One region of the Amycolatopsis sp. MEPSY49 genome, then DNA from elsewhere that is predicted to be linked to it. Evidence: riboswitches for the same ligand, from Rfam matches in the RefSeq annotation. Region 1 holds a riboswitch; the other holds the start of a gene.
The links. Region 1 has a riboswitch for S-adenosylmethionine ahead of thrC (threonine synthase). Riboswitches for the same ligand answer to the same signal wherever they lie in the genome.
Positions count from the first base shown of each region.

Region 2: it holds a riboswitch for S-adenosylmethionine, as region 1 does, so the genes downstream of both, ABFJ78_RS08540 (methionine ABC transporter ATP-binding protein) here and thrC (threonine synthase) in region 1, are expected to answer to the same signal.

Region 1 covers NZ_JBDLYJ010000003.1:281,520-284,771, reverse strand. Annotated here, with positions in the region: gene rpsT (30S ribosomal protein S20) at 1-217, shown strand, start outside; gene holA (DNA polymerase III subunit delta) at 275-1,249, opposite strand; SAM riboswitch class I at 1,386-1,519, shown strand; gene thrC (threonine synthase) at 1,533-2,798, shown strand; gene ABFJ78_RS15960 (ComEC/Rec2 family competence protein) at 3,164-3,252, opposite strand, start outside.
Region 2 covers NZ_JBDLYJ010000001.1:1,694,367-1,697,618, forward strand. Annotated here, with positions in the region: gene ABFJ78_RS08525 (transglycosylase family protein) at 1-7, shown strand, start outside; gene ABFJ78_RS08530 (hypothetical protein) at 57-338, shown strand; gene rsmA (16S rRNA (adenine(1518)-N(6)/adenine(1519)-N(6))-dimethyltransferase RsmA) at 348-1,184, shown strand; SAM riboswitch class I at 1,322-1,412, shown strand; gene ABFJ78_RS08540 (methionine ABC transporter ATP-binding protein) at 1,622-2,635, shown strand; gene ABFJ78_RS08545 (4-(cytidine 5'-diphospho)-2-C-methyl-D-erythritol kinase) at 2,751-3,252, shown strand, end outside.

The DNA of each region.
Region 1 (3,252 bases):
GAAGGCGCGTCAGCGCAACCAGGCGATCCGGTCCTCGGTGAAGACCGCGATCCGCAAGGTCCGCGAAGCCGCCGAGGCCGGCGACAAGGCCAAGGCCGTCGAGCTGCAGCGCGACGCCGCCCAGAAGCTGGACAAGGCCGTCTCGAAGGGCGTCATCCACGCCAACCAGGCCGCCAACAAGAAGTCGGCGCTCGCGAAGCGCGTCAACGCGCTCTGAGCTGGTTGATTTCTGGGAAGGCCCCGGCTTCGGCCGGGGCCTTCCTCATGTCCGGGGTCAGCCCTTGGCGGCCGCCACCTCCAGGACCGCGCGCTCGAGCGCGTAGCCCGGATCGGCCGCCACGCCCTTGACCTCCGCGTTCAGGCGCGCCACCACGCGCATCGCCGTGGCCAGCCCGTCCTGGTTCCAGCCTCGCGACTGGCCCTGGGCCTTGCGAATCTTCCACGGCGGCATGCCCAGCTCGCCGGCCAGCTGGTTCGGGTTGCCGCGGCCCGCGCCCGAGACCCGGGCGATCGTGCGGACGGCGTCGGCCAGTGCGTCCGCCACCAGGACGTGCGGGACGCCCAGCTGCATCGCCCAGCGCAGCGACTCCAGCGCCGCCGACCGGTCGCCGCTCACCGCCTTCTCCGCGACCGCGAAACCCGTCACGTCGGCGCGCCCGCGGTGGTAGCGGCGGACGGCGTCGGCGTCGACCGTCCCGCCCGTGTCGGCGACCAGCTGGCTCGCCGCCGAGGAGAGTTCACGCAGGTCGGAGCCCACCGCGTCGATCAGGGCCGCGACCCCCGCCGGGTCGATCTTGCCGCCCGCGCGGCGGATCTCGTGCCGCACGAACTGCTCGCGCTCGGCCGGCTTGGTCAGCTTCGGGCACTCCGTGACCTCGGCGCCGGCCTTCTTCAGCGCCCCGGGGAGCGACTTGCCCGCCTTGCTGCGGCCACCGCCGGTGTGCACGACGACCAGCACGACGCCGTCCGCGGGGTCCTTCAGGTACGACGCCACGGCGTCGGAAAGCTCCTGCGAGATGTCCTGCGCCGACTCCAGGACGATCACGCGGCCTTCGCTGAACAGCGACGGGCTGACGAGTTCGGCCAGCTCGGGGGCTGTGAGATCCGACACCCGGACCCGGGTCAGCTCGGCCGTGGCGTCGATCGCGCGGGCGGCGGCGAGCGTCTCGCGGACGGCCCGTTCGATCAGCAGTTCTTCCTCGCCCAGCACCAGGTGCAGCGGGGCGGGGGCGGTGGCTTGCGCGGTCACCCGAGGATCCTCTCACTTGCGGTGTCGTGCGCCCGCTCCGGTGATGTCGGGCGGCCGGCATGGCACGGCGTGAGCGCCATGTCGTACGGTGTTCTCGAGGCGGCGCGCTCGCTCGCGCGCACCGACAACCGAATACCGCTCATCCAGAGGGGCAGAGGGAACGGCCCGACGAAGCCCCGGCAACCGGCGTACAGCCCGTCATCCCGCGATCGCGGGGTAGCTGACGACCACGGTGCCAATTCCGGCCCGCTTCGGCGGGGCAGATGAGGAAAGGAACCTCGCGATGACCGCAACCCTCGGCACGACCTCCACCACGAAGACCCCGGATCTCGGTCCCGCCGTCGAACTGGTGTCGAAGGAAGAGGGTCACCGGCAGCCGCTCGCCCCCGAGTTCGTCTCCGCCGAGGACTTCTCGCCGCTCGAGGTCGCCTACGACTTCGGCCGCGTCCGCCGCGAAGACATCGAGGCCGGCCCCAAGAACATCTGGCGCTACAAGAAGCTCCTCCCGGTTCCGTCCAACGTCGAAGAGATCCCGAACACCGAGCCCGGCGCGACCCGGCTGATCCGCGCCGACCGCCTCGCCAAGGAACTCGGCCTCAAGCGCGTGTGGGTCAAGGACGACACCGGCAACCCGACGCACTCGTTCAAGGACCGCGTCGTCGCCGTCGCGCTGGCCGCGGCCCGCGAGTTCGGGTTCGAGGTGCTCGCGTGTCCGTCGACCGGCAACCTGGCCAACGCGACGGCCGCCGCCGCGGCCCGCGCCGGCTGGCGGTCGGTCGTGCTGATCCCCAAGACCCTCGAGCGCGCCAAGATCCTGACCACCGCGGTGTACGACGGTGACCTGATCGCCGTCGACGGCAACTACGACGACGTCAACCGCCTCGCCACCGAGCTCGCCGGCGAGCACCCGAAGTGGGCGTTCGTGAACGTGAACGTCCGGCCGTACTACTCGGAGGGCTCGAAGACGCTGGCCTACGAGGTCGCCGAGCAGCTCGGCTGGCGCATCCCGCCGCAGATCGTCGTGCCGATCGCCTCCGGTTCGCAGTTGACGAAGGTGGACAAGGGTTTCCGCGAGCTGGGCCAGCTCGGTCTCGTGGACGCCAGCCCGTACAAGGTGTTCGGCGCGCAGGCGACCGGCTGCTCGCCGGTGTCGGCCGCGTTCCGCGCCGGCCAGGACGTGGTCCAGCCGGTGAAGCCGGACACGATCGCCCGCTCGCTGGCGATCGGCAACCCGGCCGACGGCCCGTACGTCCTCGACATCGTCAACCGCACCGGCGGCGCGATCGAGGACGTCACCGACGAAGAGGTCGTCGAAGGCATCCGGCTGCTGGCCCGCACCGAGGGCATCTTCACCGAGACGGCCGGCGGGGTCACCGTGGCCACGGCGAAGAAGCTCGTCGAGACGGGCAAGCTCGACCCGGACGCCGAGACGGTCCTCCTGATCACCGGCGACGGCCTCAAGACCCTAGACGCGGTCGAGAACCACATCGGCCCGAAGGCGACCGTGCCGCCGTCGGCCGCCGCGGTGAACGAGGCACTCGGCTACTGACGTCCCGCCGGGGCGGGCCACGTGCCCGCCCCGGCTTCCGGTCGCAAGCAGCCGGCTCGCCCCGACCGGCGCGCCAGTTGGGCGATCACGCAGGACGGCCGGCGGCCACGGGACTACCCGCCACCGACCGCACTCGGCCCGGTGGCCGGGGCGAGCCAAGTGCTCGCCCCGCGTCCGGCGGCGGGCAGCGGGCAGCGGGCAGCGGGCAGCGGGCGCACTCTCGCCCGACGGCCAGGATCCCGGCAGCTTCGGCGCCTCCCGCCACACCACCACAACCCCAAGCCTGCCCGGCCTTGGCGCCGGGACGAAACTCGCGATTTGCCTCGGCACTCGCAACTGCACCGACAACCCGCGCCGATCCGGACTCACCGGCGGGGCGGGCCTCGCGGCTCGCCTCGGCGGACGATCGCCGTTCCGGCGACCACCGCCGTGTCGCCGTCCACGTCGGTTCGGG
Region 2 (3,252 bases), on a different contig from region 1:
GGCCTGAGTTTCGCTTCGGAACGGCCCTCGTCCCTCGTGGACGGGGGCCGTTCCGCGTGCGGCCCGCAGACCGGCAGCAGGCCTGGCTGCGCGAGAACGGCCTCGCCGTCGCGGACGAACTCGCGACCGAGTTCGACGATTTTCACGAAGACCTCGGTCGCAGCCTGGGCCACGGCGACGCGGCACCGATCCTCACCGAGCTGGACCGCCTGCTGGAGCGGATGAGCGGGGAAGCCGGCCTCTGGCGCACCGAAGCCCTCGCGACCGAATCGGACTGGCAGCGCGTCCGCGAGCCGGCGACGGCCGCCCTCGCGGTGCTGCCCGAGCACGATCGGTAAGCTCCACCGGTGGTTGAACTGCTGGGACCTGCCGAAATCCGCGGGCTGGCGGCCGAGCTCGACGTGCGGCCGACCAAGAAGCTCGGGCAGAACTTCGTGCACGATCCCAACACCGTCCGGCGGATCGTCGAGCTGGCCGGCGTCGGCGAAGGCGACGTCGTCCTCGAGGTCGGGCCCGGGCTCGGTTCGCTCACCCTCGGGCTGCTCGCCACCGGCGCGCACGTCGTCGCCGTCGAGATCGATCCCAAGCTCGCCGAACGGCTGCCCAAGACCGTCGCCGAGCGGGGGCCGGACGCCGCGGACCGGCTGACCGTCGTCGGCGCCGATGCCCTGCGCGTCACCCGCGAGCAGCTTGGCGAGCCGACCGCGCTCGTCGCCAACCTGCCCTACAACGTCGCCGTCCCCGTCGTGCTGCACCTGCTCGCCGAGGTGCCGTCCCTGAAATCCGGCCTCGTCATGGTCCAGACCGAGGTCGCCGACCGGATGGCCGCCGGCCCCGGCAGCCGGATCTACGGCGTCCCCAGCGTCAAGCTCGCCTGGTACGGCCCGGCCCGCAAGGTCGCCGCCGTGCCGCGCTCGGTGTTCTGGCCGGTGCCCAACGTCGACTCGGCGCTCGTCGCCTTCGAACGCGGTGACGCTCCGGCGTCGGACGACCGCGATCGGCTCTTCGGCCTCGTCGACGCCGCTTTCTCACAGCGCAGGAAGACCCTCCGGGCCGCACTCGCCGGCTGGGCGGGCTCCGCCGAGCGGGCCGGCGAACTGCTCACGGCCGCCGGGATCGACCCGAAGACCCGCGGTGAGCAGCTGGATGTGCACGACTTCGCGAGGATCGCCGCGGTCCGTTAGCAGGTCCACAGTGGAAGTCAACGCAGTCCGGCGAAAATACGCCTCTTGCCGTGCCATCTCGCGATTCGGACACCTCCAGACGTGTGATCTGGGCCAACGGGCTTGCTTTCGCTCCTCGGGATCGGTTTTACTCAGTACGTCCATCCCGAGCGACTGAGAGACCTGGCTCGCCGAAGTCGCAGCAACCACCCTCCACAGGGCAGGTGCTACCGCCAGGACCGATGGAGGCCGTTTCCGATGAAGAGGGTAGCCCGCCCCCTGCTCCTGACCAGGCGTCGCGTTGTCGACGAAGGCCGCCGCTCCGTGACCGCATGTCGACGCTCCCACTGAGCTTGTCGTAGCCGGTCCACCTCTTCTTCACGCACCGTCCACATAGGACGGATTTCGCTTGCGGCCGGGTGCCGCGCGCTGCGCGCACCCCGTTTTCTGGAGCCTTCGTGATCACCGTCGAAAACCTGTCCAAAACCTTTGCCACCAACGGAAATTCGGTCGTCGCCCTGCGGGACGTGAGCGTCGACGTCCAGGCCGGCTCGCTGTTCGGCGTGGTCGGCCCCGCCGGTTCGGGCAAGTCCGTCCTGGCGCGGTGCATCGCGCTGCAGGAGCGGCCCGACCGCGGCGTCGTCCGGCTCGACGGCCTCAACACCGGCACCCTCGACGGCCGCCGCCTGCGCGAGATCCGCCGTCAGCTCGGCGTCGTCTCGACCAAGCCGGAGCTGATCGCCGAGCGCACCATCGCCGGCAACATCGCCTCCCCGCTCGAGCAGCTCGGCGTCGACGGCCCGCAGCGCCGCAGCCGGGTCGGCTCGCTGCTCGACCTCGTCGGCCTGACGCAGCGCGCGACGCAGCGTCCCGGCGAGCTGTCGGAGGGTCAGCTTCGCCGCGTCGCGGTCGCGAAGGCCCTCGCGGCGGCGCCCGCCGTGCTGCTGGCCGACGACCCGACGGCCGGCGTCGACCCGGAGGAGGCCGGCTCGGTGCTCACCGTGCTCGACCGCGCCCGCTCCGAGCTGGGCACCACCGTCGTCATCACGACGCCGGACGCCGGCGTGGTCCGCCGGGTCTGCGACGACGTCGCGGTGCTCGAAGACGGCACGGTCGTCGAGCGCGGCACGGTGCTCGACCTGATCTCCGACCCGGCCAGCCGCACCGCGCAGGCGCTGCTGCCCGCCATCGAGACCACCCGCTCGCAGTCGTCGCGCTACGACCGCTCGGTCGACGTCGTGCTGGTCGGCTTCGCGTCGGTCGGCGCGCTGCTGCCGGAGGCGGCGGGCCGGTTCGACGTCGAGTTCGCCACCATCGGCGGCGGCCTGACCCGCATCGGCGACACCCCGGTCGGCCGCTTCCGCCTTGGCGTCCGCGGCGAGCGCGCCGACGCGGCCCTCGCGTGGGTCGCCGAGCGCGGCGGCCACGTGACGCACACCGCCCGCGGCCCGCAGGGCGTCGCGGCAGCCTGACCCAAGCGCCCCAATGTGGCCTTCGGTGCGTCAGACGCACCCAAGGCGGCCTTCGGTGCGTCTGACGCAACCAAGGCCACATTGGGGCGTTTTCGCGGGCACGTAGGCTGGTCGGGTGCTCGCCGTAGTTCCGCCCCCAGTCACCGTCCGGGTCCCGGCCAAGGTCAACCTGCACCTGGCGGTCGACGACCTGCGCGAAGACGGTTACCACGAGCTGGTGACCGTGTTCCAGGCCCTGTCGCTGACCGACGAGGTGACCGTCGCCGTCACCGAAGAGCCAGGGCTGGAGATCTACGGCGAGGGTGAGGGCACGGTCCCGACCGGCCCCGAAAACCTGGCCTGGCGCGCGGTCGAAGCGCTGTCCGCGCACGTCGGGCGCACCGGCGACCCGAAGATCCGGGTGGTGCTGCGCAAGGGCATCCCGGTCGCGGGCGGCATGGCCGGCGGCAGCGCCGACGCGGCCGCGACCCTGGTCGGGCTGGCGAGCCTGTGGAACCTCGACGTCACGCGCGACGAACTCGCCGAGATCGCCGCCGGCCTGGGCAGCGACGTCCCCTTCGCGCTCTACGGCGGCACGGCGCTGGGCACCGGGCGCGGCGAGCGGCTCGTCCCGGTGC